Regions from separate parts of the Cobetia sp. MMG027 genome, predicted to be linked through region 2. Evidence: riboswitches for the same ligand, from Rfam matches in the RefSeq annotation. Region 2 holds a riboswitch; the other holds the start of a gene.

Region 1 (6,451 bases), on a different contig from region 2:
GGCCACGGCACTGGCCATCGTGATCGATGTCGTGCCGGGAATCCGGCGTGGGCGCGCCATGGGGATGGTGATGGGGGCCTTCTCGGTGGCCTCGGTGCTGGGGCTGCCCTTCGCGCTGTGGTTGTCCGAAGGCTTTGGCTGGCAGGCGCCGTTCCGGGCCGTTGCGCTGCTGGCGTTGCTGGTCTGCGGGTTGCTGGCCTGGGTGCTGCCGCCGATCCGGGGGCATCTGGACAATCCTCGCAGTCGCGCCGGTACCTCCATCGCCACCATTCTCGCGCAGCCGAATCACCGGCTCGGGCTGGCGCTGATCGCCACCGCGATGTTCAGCAACTTCCTGGTGATTCCCAATCTCTCCAGCTATCTGCTGTTCAATCTCGATCTGCCTCGCGAGGATCTCGGCGGGCTCTACATGATCGGAGGCGGACTGTCGCTGGTGGGCATGCAGCTGACCGGGCGGCTGTGTGATCGCTTCGGCAGTGTCTGGCCCGGCACCATTACCTGTCTGCTGACGGCGCTGGTGGGCTGGGCCTTCCTGCTTCATTCGCCGGGGCCGTCGCTGGTGTGGGTGGGGTTTGGTGCCTACATGCTGTTCTCCTCGGCGCGGCGGGTGGCACAGAACACGCTCAACAGCTTCATTCCTGCCGAGCACGAGCGGGCCGCCTTCACCAGCACCCAGAGCGCCGTTCAGCACCTGAGTTCTGCCGCGGGCAGTTATCTCGGGGCGGCGCTGCTGGTCAGCTCGCCGGGTGGCGCCCTTGAGGGCATGCCATTGCTCGTGGCGGTGCTGGTGGTCGCGTTGGTGATCCAGCCTGTGCTGATGGCGTGGCTGGCGCGGCGTCTGGTCAGGCGGGCGTCAGCCGGCAGTCCGGTGGATGGCAGGCGCTGACAGGAAGGTCTTGGGAGGCTAGGGGCAGGGCATCCTCGCGTCATCTGGCAGAAAGCAAACGACGCCCTGTCGGGAAACCGGCAGGGCGTCGTCGTGTCTGTCATCGGCCGTCTATTCAGGGCGCGTTGACGTCGATGGCCAGGTGGTCGAGTGACTGGCGCTGCTTGATCATGCCGCGCTCGTACAGGAAGTTCTCGAAGTCACGGTAGCGGCCGGCATCCAGTGCGGCCGGACGCAGGGCGAAGCGCGGCAAGGTGGCATACCAGGCTTTCTTGTTGAGCGCGGTATCGAGTGCCGGGTCGGACTCGCGGAACAGCTTCCAGCCCTTGTCAGGGTGGTTGATCATCCAGGCGGTGGCTTCACCGACGGCGGACAGGAAGGCGGCGTATTGCTCGTGCTTGCGAGAATAGCTGTCGCTGTTGGCGACGAAGATCAGTTCGTCATAGGTCGGTACGCCTTCTTCCTCGATGTAGAAGGCGCGGCCCTTGACGCCTTCCTGTGCCATCTGGGCGAGTTCGAAGTTGCGGAATGCCCCGGTGACGGCATCGACCTTGCGGGTCAGCAGTGACGGCGTCAGCGAGAAGTTGACGTTGGTCAGGGTGATGTCATCCAGTGTCAGGCCGCTGTTCTGGAGCATGGTGGACAGCAGGACTTCCTCCACGCCACCGACGGAATAGCCGACACGCTTGCCCTTGAGGTCGGCCATCGACTGGATGTCACTGTCCGCGCGCACGACCACCACGTTGAGCGGGGTGGCCACCAGCGTGCCGATGCGCACCAGCGGCAGCCCTTGATCCACCTGCAGGTGCAGCTGGGGCTGATAGCTGATGGCGATGTCGACGCGCTCCGCTGCGGCAAGCTTGGGGGGGACGCTGGGGTCTGCCGGAGCGATCAGCTCGACGTCCAGACCATGTTGCTTGAACAGGCCCAGTTCCTGAGCCAGCACCAGCGGCCCGTGGCCGGGATTGGTGTACCAGTCGAGCATGACCTTGAGGTGCGTGAGGGGCTTGGCATCGGTGGCGGCCGCTTGCGGGTCCTGCACATCGCCAGCGGCGGGGCGGGTCTGTTGCTCGGTCTCGGCAGTCTGCTTGGCAGAAGCGTCTGGCTCGAGGGTGGCACCGTCCTGCCCGGCCTGGGTGACCGCTGCCGCTGCACTGTCACTGGCGGTCGGGGCCTGGGGCTCGGCGCTGGCGCCAGTCTCGGCTGACAGGGCGAAGGTGCTCAGGCTGAGGGTTGTCAGCAGCGTCGCGAAGAGGCAGGACAGCTTGCCGGAACGGCGGATCGCCGATGGCGAGAATGGCATGGCGGTATTCCTTGTGGTGTCGAGAATGTGAGGCCGTCAGGACATCGCCTGACAGCCGGAAGCGCTCAGTTCAAACGGGTCAGGCGATCCCGATGCCAGGGCATCAGGCGACGCAGCAGGGCATCCAGTGTGAAATACAGCAGCAGCGAAAAGGCGACCAGCACCAGCAGGGCGGCGAACATCAGGTCGATTTCCATCCGGGCATTGGCATTGAGCATCAGATAGCCGAGGCCCTGGCTTGCGCCGGCCCACTCACCGATGACGGCCCCGATGGGAGCGGCTGTCGCTGCCATGCGCACGCCGGAAGCCAATGCCGGCAGCGCGGCGGGCAGTTGGACATGCAGCAGCAGTCGCCACGGGCTGGCACCCAGGGTATGGGCGAGATCCAGCCAGCCCTGAGGAGTCTGGCGCAAGCCGTCGTAGCCGGTGGAGGCCACGGGGAAATAGATGATCAGCGTGGCCATCACGACCTTGGAGAGCATGTCATAGCCCAGCCACAGCACCAGCAGTGGAGCGATCGCGAACAGCGGGATCACCTGGCTGATCAGCAGCAATGGCAGCAGGGTGCGCCGCAGACGAGGGATGAACGCCAGTGCCAGCGCGGTGCTCAGTCCGAGAAGGACCCCCAGTACCAGCCCGCCAAGAATCTCGGCGAAGGTGATGCCGGCGTGGTGTGCCAGCATCGGGGCCTGACGGACCAGCACCTCCGCGACTGCCAGTGGCGCTGGCAGGATGTAGGGCGGCACGGCCGTGGTGATGATCACCAGTTGCCAGAGTCCCAGCAGGACGGCGGCGCTGATGGCGAGATGACGCAGGGCATGCAGGCGTTTCATGGCGTCTCCTCGCCGTCGCGCAGGCGTGTGATCAATTCGGACTGGGCCTGCTGCAGGGCGGGCAGGTCCAGCGGCACCGGGCGAGGCGGCGAGAGCCCGGGCAGGCAGTCGAGCACTGCCCCCTGCTGGCTGTCGCGGCCCGGGCGCAGTACCAGCAGTTGGTCGGCCAGGCGCAGCGCCTCGAGCGGGTCATGCGTGACCATCAACACGGTGCGTCCGTCCAGCAGCCGGCTGGCGAGATCATGCAGTTCGAGTCGCGTGATGGCGTCCACTGCGGAGAAGGGCTCATCCATCATCACCACCGGAGCCTGCTGGTAGAGCGTTCGCGCCAATGCGACGCGTTGGCGTTGCCCGCCGGAGAGGGCGTCTGGCCAGGCCTGCTCGCGCCCCTCCAGACCCACCGCTGCCAGCAGTTCGCGAGCCCGCTCGGTATCGCGAGGGCGACGATGGAGATCATCTCCCAGACACAGGTTGTCCAGCACCCGGCGCCAGGGCAGCAGCAGGTCCTGCTGCGCCATCCAGGCGACGCGACCCGCCAGTGGCTTGCCATCATCGGTGGTGAGTTCCAGCGTGTGATGGTCGGGCATCTCGAGGCCGGCCAGCAGGCGCAGCAGTGAGCTCTTGCCGCAGCCTGAGCGGCCCAGCAGGGCCGTCCAGCTTCCGGCATCCAGACGCGCCGACAGATCACGAAACAGCGTATGGCTGGCGTAATCGATGCGAGCGTTGTTGAGGGAGAGTCCCAGCGACACAGTGTCATCCGTGGTCAGGCGGCATGCCGAGGGGAGGAAGCACGCAGGGCGCCTGACGCTTGGGCAGGTGACCGGAATTCCCTCCGCCGGTATCAACCGGATCAGGTTCCAGGGGTTGCCATGCGACGTGACGCATCGGCTCTCAGCCCACTTTCGGGCACCCCCATCCAGGCCGACAGTGTACCGTCACCTGCCCGCCGGTTGCATCCCTGCCATCGTCGGGGTGGCTGTCGTGTGGCTATGCTGCATGGCCCGGTGTTGGGTATGCTATCGAGGTATCGCAGCCTCAAGGAGATCAACATGCCTGATACCCCGGATCTCTCGACCTGCTCCAGCGGTTATCCCGTGCCACCGCGGCGACCCGTGATGCCAGACGCGACATCCGTGCCCAATGGCTGGCCGGAGGATGCGCTGACTCGCCGTCTTTCCACCTATCTGGGGCATGCTCTGGAGCCGCTGGCACTTGCCTGGCCGGATAGTGCCAACTGGTTGTGGCGGCAGCGTGGCGGCACCCCCGGCCTTATCAAGCTGGCGCGGACCGGCCCGGATCACGACCCCTTCTGGCGAGCGATGCGCGGTGTCTTCGGCGCCGATCGCTGGGCGCAACCTGAGGCCCTGACACGGCTGGCGGGCGCGTTGCCGGCGCGTTTGCCCATCCCTCCGCTGCCGCTGACCTATCTGGGGCGTCTCGATGGCGCGCCCGTCTGGCATCTGCCGTGGTCCAGCGGTCAGCCCAGTGATCTCAGTGACACCTTCTGTGAGTTGCTGGGAGATCAGGTCGGGCGGCTGCATCAGGACACCGTGTCCGGCTTTGGTCAGCCCCTTGCCCAGCCCATGCCGCTGCTGCATTGGAATGCCCGCGTGACGCGTTTTCTCGCGCGCCATCCCCTGTCCCACGAGCTGGGGGACCTGCCATCACGCACCTTCTCGCATCCCGCTCGCGCCGTCTGGAGTCTGCCGGACCTGCGCGCGGACCAATATCTGTGCGCCGCCACCGGCTGGGTATGGAGCGACTGGGAGGCTCTGGTGTGGGCCCCGATCGAGTTCGACTGGGCACTGATCGAGTTGTTGCTGGAGACGCCGAGTCAGCGTGAGGCCTTCCTCGCCGGTTATTCGCGTCATGGGCGCATGGTCGATATCGACGGTCAGCGTGAGCTGTGCCGAGCCCTGTTGTGGGCGATGGAAGCCTTCGGTCCGACCCGCTACGCCGAGCTGGCGGCAGCCCCGGCCTGGGTGTCGCCGAGAAGCCTGACATGTTGATCGCAAGTCCATGAATATTTGAGAAATTTCTCTGCAGCCTCGTCGCTGACATGGAATACTGTCTCTGGGCCGTCGCAGACGTGATTCGAGACTTGGTGCCGGGAATGGCGGGGGAGCACACGTGGTAGAGAATCTGAACTATTACTTCTTGCTGGCGGGCATGCTCATCGCCTTGAGCGTGCTGGCAAGTCGGGTCTCGGCTCGTCTCGGCATGCCCCTGCTGTTGCTGTTCCTGGGGCTCGGCATGCTGGCGGGGGAGGATGGCGTGCTCGGCATCCAGTTCGATGATGCCTCTACCGCGTACCTGATCGGCAACCTGGCGTTGGCACTCATTCTGCTCGATGGGGGGCTGCGCACCCGCCTCTCGACCTTCCGTGCGGGTCTCAAGCCGGCATTGGTGCTGGCGACCGTCGGGGTCTTCATGACCAGCGGGCTGGTGGGACTGCTGGCCATGTGGCTGTTTGATCTGACCTTGATCGAAGGCCTGCTGGTCGGTGCCATCGTCGGCTCCACCGATGCCGCCGCCGTGTTCTCGCTGCTGGGCGGGCAGGGGGTGCACCTCAACGAGCGGGTCGGGGCGACGCTGGAGATCGAGTCCGGTACCAACGACCCGATGGCCATCTTCCTCACCATCACTCTGGCCGAGATACTGACCGGACAGCTGACGGGGGTCGCCGCCGGACTCATGAGCTTCGCGCTGCAGTTCGGGGTCGGCGCGGGCATGGGGATCGCCGGTGGCTGGTTGATCGCCCGTCTGATGCGCTATCTGGATCTGGCGCCCGGCCTCTATTCCCTGCTGGCGCTGGCGCTGGGCCTGAGCCTGTTCGCGACGACCAATGAGCTCGGTGGCAGTGGCTTCCTGGCCATCTATCTGTGTGGCCTGATGATCGGCAATCATCCGGGGCGCCACCTCGAACACATCCTGCCGGTGCATGACGGACTGGCCCACCTGTCCCAGATCGTGCTGTTCCTGATGCTGGGTCTGCTGGTCTCACCCTCCACGATGCTGCAGTTCGCGCTGCCGGCCGCCATTCTGAGTGTGGCGCTGATCCTGTTCGTGCGCCCCCTGGCCGTGATCCTGTGTCTCAAGCCTTTCTTCCGCTTCCGCTGGCGAGAGCTGTGGTTCATCAGCTGGGTCGGGTTGAGGGGGGCGGTGCCGATCGTGCTGGCGATCTTCCCCGTGATCACCGGGGTCGAGAATGCCGGCGTCTACTTCAATGTCGCCTTCTTCGTGGTGATCATCTCGCTGCTGGTGCAGGGCTCGTCGCTGGCTCCCATGGCGCGCAAGCTCAGGGTGGTGGTGCCGCCGGGCGCACAGCCCAGCCGCCGCAATCTGCTGGGCATCATGCCCGTCAACGATTACGAGATGCTGGTCTACCGGGTCGACAACACGGCGCTGGAAGGCGTGGCCTTGCGTATG
Region 2 (6,451 bases):
CAATTGACGCATCGGTTGGTCATTGCCGCCGAGGAACAGGTCAGCCGGCCTCCCGAAGATATTCTGGACAGTCGAGCGCTGGTGGACCTGCGCGGGTTGTCCGAAGAATGCCTCAATCTGGGGAGCGGGGCGGCCTCCGTCGCCCGCATGCGTGATTTCACCCACCGGATCGACCCGCGTCGTCTGAGGCGTCTCGGTCGTGCCATCCTGGCGCAGCATGGCCCATCACGGGTCGACTGGGCGTCGCGACTCGGCTTGTCAGAACATGCCACCGTGGCCATCCATCCCGATGAGCAGACGGCCTACGCCTGGGTACCACCCCAGGACCCATCCGCTTCCCCCTCGGTGGCCCCCGTGCGTGATGACGCCATCCCTTCTTCAAGCGGGGATGACGCTCCTCAGGTCACGCCTCGTGAGGAGGGGCCAACACCTTCCGAGACTCGCCAGGCCACTCCTCCAAAGGCCACCTCATCCTCTTTCCAGACACTGATGTCCGGCATGACGCAGACCATGCCCTCGTCCACGTGCCACGGCTTGCAGGCTCAGGACTGGCAGCCTTCAGTTTCTGACGTGAGGCTGGAGGGCGTGTCTTCCTCTGGCGCGAAATCCTCTGACGTGTCGCACGGCCATCGTGGCATGGGGTCTGGCCATGATGAGATGCAATACCTGCAGCCACGTTGTGATGAGTGTCGTCGCTGGTTGTCCAAGGCCAGTGTGGCGTTATGTCGTAGCGAGGGTCAGCGCGAATTGCTGGGCGACAGGATGTTGTGCCAGCGATGTCGTGCGAGCGACTGAAATCTTCATGACATTCAGGGGCTTGGCGTCTCTGGACAAGAGGGCAGTCAGCCCGGCAGCAGACTCGCAGGGCAAGGTGGTTGATCAATATTGCGTTCCTGATGTTGCAGTGCAGCAAGAGGTGGCTTATGCTGCACTGCAGCGAGGATGGAACCTGTCGAGAATGCTGGCTTGCAGTGAGATCTCGACCTCATGGCTCACAAGCTTGGTTCAGTCCTGGTAGCCAACGGAGCAAAGCTCCGCTTCATTTTCCGTGTGATGCCAAACCCTGGAGGGTGCCCCATGTTCAACACCAATCTTGAGAAGACCACTCAGCAGTTCGACGACATGTTCTTCGCTCCGCTGCGTGCTTTCAGCGCCCTGAGTCTCGATTACAGCGAGAAGCTGGTCAGCGCTCAGATGGATCTGACCAAGTCCTACGTTGACACCTCCATGGCGCAGGCGCGTTCCATGCTCGAGATCAAGGACAGCGAAGGCCTGAAGAACTTCGTCAAGGAACAGCAGGAGACGGTCAAGTCTCTGGGCGAGAAGCTTCAGAACGACACCCAGAAGGTGGTCGAGCTGAACCAGGAATACGCCAAGAAAGGTCAGGAACTGGCAGAGAACAATGCCAAGTCCGCCTCCGAGGCCATGCAGAAAGTCGCCAAGTAAGCGACTGCTGCTGACGCTCTCAGGCGAGCGTCTACAACGCCCATCCGGTCTTCCGGGTGGGCGTTCGCGCGTCTGGAGTCTTGAATCTGACGGCTCGTTGCGGGAGGAGGAAGCGTTGGAACCATCCCCTTGAGCGTCAAGGCAATGATGGCGGTGAGCGGGTAATATCGCAGTGAGCGCACTGACGCTGTCAGTCGGCGCTATCAGTCTCGTTATGAAGCAGCGCTATCAGGTCATGTCACCGCAAGTGACGGTCATGGATGATCGAGCAAGGCTCCCCGGCGGCATATGTCGGGAGGCATCAACACAAGGAGTGTGTGATGAATTCTGTCAGTGCGGCATTGGCAGCATTAATGGACGCGGTATCCGGCATGAGTGGGCAATTCGGGGAGGGAGTAGCGTCTCATCTGACGTCGACAGCAGGGCTTCAGCGAGAACATGTCGAGACCCGCTATCAAGGGCAGATGATCGATTTCGATACCTTGCAGTGGCGTGTTCTCAATGATTCCGTGTGTGCCAACCAGCGGCAGAATGCCATGGCACATACCCGCTGCAGCCAGGCGGCCAGTGAGATGTTCGCTTCCACCTGTCAGGAAATGACCGCCAATCCTCCGACCCTGCCCTCCCAGCGTTACCACAGTACGCGGCGCATGGCCTGCCATGCGGCGGTCAGCTATCAGCCCAGCATCGGCAATATCCAGTGGGCTGAATCATCAGGTGCCGATCAACTGGCAGAGGCGGAATGCAATGCTGCCACAGCGGCGTTGCTGGGCAGCAGCGACCTTGATGCCATCCAGTATCAGCGCCGGGTCTGTGGCGGACGCTAGCGGCGAGCGTCGCCTTGGGCCACAATGTGCTGCCACGCCGCCGGTGATTGCCGGCGGCATTTATTCGATCAGTGACAGGTGATAGACATGGCACAGGCCACAGCGCGTCATATTCTCGTTTCCAGCGAAGAACAGTGTGCAGCTCTCAAGACCGAAATCGAGAACGGCCGCGATTTCGCTGATGCCGCTCGCGAGCACTCCTCCTGCCCGTCCGGTCGCAGTGGCGGTGACCTGGGCGCCTTCGGCCCGGGCATGATGGTCAAGGAATTCGACGAAGTCGTGTTCAGCGCACCGATCAACACCGTGCAGGGCCCGGTGAAGACCCAGTTCGGTTATCACCTGCTGGAAGTCACCAGCCGCACGTGATCTCTGGATCACGCTCATGACGTGTCATGAGCGGTTGGCAGCAGGCCATTGAAAACGCCCCGACCAGTGATGGTCGGGGCGTTTTTCGTGCGGCTCAGCACGTCAGCCTTTCGTGCGCCAATCCCTCTACCTATACCTCCTGATAGAGCTGGCTGCCTTCGCGCTTGAACTTGTCAGCCTGCTCCTGCATGCCGGCCATCACGCTGTCGGCGTCACCGGTCAGGCCGTGTTCGTTGGCGTAGTCGCGGACTTCCTGGGTGATCTTCATCGAGCAGAACTTCGGCCCGCACATGGAGCAGAAGTGGGCGACCTTGGCCGAATCCTTGGGCAGCGTCTCGTCGTGGAAGCTGCGCGCGGTGTCCGGGTCAAGGCCCAGATTGAACTGGTCTTCCCAGCGGAACTCGAAGCGTGCCTTGGAGAGTGCATTGTCACGACGTTGCGCGCCCGGATGCCCCTTGGCCAGATCCGCGGCATGCGCGGCGATCTTGTAGGTGATGATGCCAGTCTTGACGTCGTCCTTGTTGGGCAGGCCCAGGTGCTCCTTGGGGGTCACGTAGCAGAGCATGGCGCAGCCGAACCAGCCGATCATCGCGGCACCGATACCGGAGGTGATGTGGTCGTAGCCCGGGGCGATGTCGGTGGTCAGCGGGCCGAGGGTGTAGAAGGGCGCCTCGTCGCACTCGCTGAGCTGCTTGTCCATGTTCTCCTTGATCAGGTGCATCGGCACGTGACCCGGACCTTCGATCATGACCTGGACATCGTGCTGCCAGGCGATCTTCGTCAGCTCGCCGAGCGTCTCGAGCTCGCCGAACTGGGCGGCGTCATTGGCATCGGCCACCGAGCCCGGGCGCAGGCCATCGCCCAGTGACAGGCTGATGTCGTAGGCCTTGCAGATCTCGCAGATGTCCTCGAAGTGGCGATAGAGGAAGCTTTCCTCGTGATGCGCCAGACACCACTTGGCCATGATGGAGCCACCGCGCGAGACGATGCCGGTCACGCGGCTGGCGGTCAGCGGCACATAGCGCAGCAGGACGCCGGCGTGGATGGTGAAGTAGTCGACGCCTTGCTCGGCCTGCTCGATCAGCGTGTCGCGGAAGATCTCCCAATCAAGATTCTCGGCCACGCCATCGACCTTCTCCAGCGCCTGATAGATCGGCACCGTGCCGATGGGCACGGGAGAGTTGCGCAGAATCCATTCACGTGTCTCGTGGATGTTGGCGCCGGTCGAAAGATCCATCACGGTGTCGGAGCCCCAGCGGATCGCCCAGGTCATCTTGTCGACCTCTTCCTCGATGGAGGAGGTGACCGCCGAGTTGCCCAGGTTGCCGTTGACCTTCACCAGGAAGTTGCGGCCGATGATCATCGGCTCGCTTTCCGGGTGATTGATGTTGGCGGGAATGATGGCGCGGCCGCGTGCGACTTCCTCACGCACGAATTCGGCGGTGATCTCGTCGGGCAGGTTGGCGCCGAAGCTGTGACCCGGGTGCTGGTGGCCCAGAATGCTCTCGACGGAGTCACTGCCCTGATACTCCTCACGCAGCGCGATACGACGCTGATTCTCGCGAATCGCGATGTACTCCATCTCCGGCGTGATAATGCCCTGGCGCGCATAGTGCAGCTGGGTGACATTCTTGCCCGGCAGGGCACGACGCGGGCGGTGGTCCAGCTCGAAACGCAGGGACGACAGGCGCAGGTCGGCCTGGCGCACGCGACCATATTCGCTGCTCAGCTGATTGAGCTGTTCGGTATCGTCGCGTTCCTCGATCCACTTCTCGCGCAGTGGCGCCAGCCCGCGACGAATGTCGATCTCGACCGCCGGGTCGGTGTAGGGACCGGAGGTATCGTAGACGACGATCGGCGGATTCTCTTCCAGACCACTGGAGGTCTGGGTCGGCGAGCAGCCGATCTCGCGCATGGGCACGCGGATGTCCGGGCGGGAGCCTTCGATATAGATCTTGCGCGAGCCGCTCAGCGGCGCGATGGCGGCGGCGTCGACGCGGGCTTCGCTGGCGAGGTGGCGACTGCCATCCTTGCGACCGGCACGTGCGCGCGCCTTCGGCGCAGCCTCAGGCTGGGGGGCGAACGACGGTTCTGCGGCGTTGGTGGCTTGCGGATCTTGAGTCGTGGGGGTAGTGCTCATGCAGGTCTCCTCAAAGGGCGACGTCACGGCAGACGTCATCATGGGAAGACCGTGCGCAGGGAGAGGATGGCCATCGCCGACTCCTTGCCAACAGGTGGCCCGGGAGCGAGGCGGCCGCGGGCAGCGGCTGACCATCAGCTTGATTCCTACGCCGGTCCTAACCGGTTCAGGTTCCACGGGACCCCTTGCTGGCAGCCTCGCCCATTTGGCGGCGAGGTGATGCATGCAGGATCTCAGCCGGTTCCACCGGCACCCCGTCAAGCGTGCTCAGAGTTCAATGCGGGCATGACCTGTGCTGAGCGTAGTGTTGGCCCAGATCATCGTGCTCGCATTCAGGCTCTGATGGCCTGTGGTGTGTCTGGATGATTGGCGAGAGGACCACGTCCCCAGGCCGACGAAAATCGATGAGTCTTCCGTTCGCGCTGGCGCGGCCTGTCACGCAAGGGCCTGCCACGGATCAGTCGCGATCAAGCCCCATCTGCCAGAAGTCGATCTCGAGACGCGTCGCATCGCGGAAGACATCCACCAGCTCGCCCAGCCGGCGCTCCGAGACCTCCGAGAGCCGAGCGTCCAGCCATTCACGTTCGGCGTCCACCGCTTCCTTGAAGTCATCGCTGGAGTACATCGCGATCCAGTCCGCGTACGGATTGTCCTCGATCTCGGTGGTGTCCTGATCCAGCAGCCACTCGGCGATCTCGCCGTAGCCGATCAGGCAAGGCGCGAGCGCCACGTGAAGATCGAGAAGATCGCCGCGCTGGCCGCAATCCAGTACGTAACGGGTATAGGCCAGGGTCGCGCGGGATTCCGGTAGCTCACTCAGGTCATCCTCGCTGATGCCCCACTCGCTGCAGTAGCCGATATGCAGATCGAGCTCGGTATTGAGGATGGTGTCGAGACTGGCCGTGGCCTGACGCAGCTCCGCGAGGGTGCGGCTCTTGTAGGCGGCCAGCGCCCAGGCGCGCGCGAAGTGGATCAGGAACAGGTAGTCCTGCTGCAGGTAATGGCGGAAGGACTCCTCTGGCAGATGACCTTCCCCGAGCTGGCGAACGAAATCATGCTCGAGATAGTCGCGCCATTCCTCGGCGCAGGCACTGGTCAGGTCTGAAAAGCTGGGCATCGACGCATCCCTCGGTGAGCGTGCTGCCAATCCGTGATGGAGTGGCAAAGGTCTGGCTCGAGCGTGGTCAGGTCCGGCAATCTGCAGGGAAAAAGCGGGGGGAGGTGCGGCGTTCACCTGGAAGAGGTGAAGATGATGTGCGGCAACACTTCGCGCTTGATCCCTACGCCGGTACTAACCGGATCAGGTTCGGCGGGATCGTCATTCACGCACCTCGATGCAAGGCCTCGAACAGTGCGAATGACATCTCAGCCGGTCTTACCGGCACCCCGTCAAGCTGTGACTCAGACGTCACGATATCTCGAGTGTAACAGTCCTGCGGTGCAGGAAAAGCCTCTGCCGCCCTAAAACCCATGCGACTTTGGGAGGCCTTCTGCGATGCTGAAAGGGCTTCCTGCGATGCGGGAAGCGTGTCATGCGCTGCAGGAAAGATGTCATGCAGGCTGACAGGAGGAGAGGTTCGCCATCAGGGCTGGGAAGTGTCGCCTCAGGCGCACCAGATCGTGAGGCTCATCGACATCCCAGCTGACAGGCAGGCAACCGACGCTTCTGCCT

Evidence for each region. A riboswitch is a leader RNA that binds a small molecule or an ion and turns the genes downstream of it on or off. The one in region 2 is predicted to bind thiamine pyrophosphate.
Region 1: linked by a shared signal. The riboswitch ahead of PJK54_RS01265 (ABC transporter ATP-binding protein) and the one ahead of thiC (phosphomethylpyrimidine synthase ThiC) in region 2 are both predicted to bind thiamine pyrophosphate.

Annotation. Positions count from the first base shown of each region.
Region 1 is NZ_JAQJIO010000001.1:292,517-298,967, forward strand. It holds gene PJK54_RS01250 (MFS transporter) at 1-886, shown strand, start outside; gene PJK54_RS01255 (ABC transporter substrate-binding protein) at 1,002-2,189, opposite strand; gene PJK54_RS01260 (ABC transporter permease) at 2,255-3,022, opposite strand; gene PJK54_RS01265 (ABC transporter ATP-binding protein) at 3,019-3,771, opposite strand; TPP riboswitch at 3,833-3,946, opposite strand; gene PJK54_RS01270 (hypothetical protein) at 4,072-5,031, shown strand; gene PJK54_RS01275 (potassium/proton antiporter) at 5,153-6,451, shown strand, end outside.
Region 2 is NZ_JAQJIO010000002.1:85,159-91,609, forward strand. It holds gene PJK54_RS02370 (nuclease-related domain-containing protein) at 1-795, shown strand, start outside; gene PJK54_RS02375 (phasin family protein) at 1,078-1,446, shown strand; gene PJK54_RS02380 (hypothetical protein) at 1,767-2,273, shown strand; gene PJK54_RS02385 (peptidylprolyl isomerase) at 2,361-2,639, shown strand; gene thiC (phosphomethylpyrimidine synthase ThiC) at 2,770-4,779, opposite strand; TPP riboswitch at 4,906-5,046, opposite strand; gene tenA (thiaminase II) at 5,237-5,896, opposite strand; TPP riboswitch at 6,040-6,178, opposite strand; gene PJK54_RS02400 (TIGR04282 family arsenosugar biosynthesis glycosyltransferase) at 6,331-6,451, opposite strand, start outside.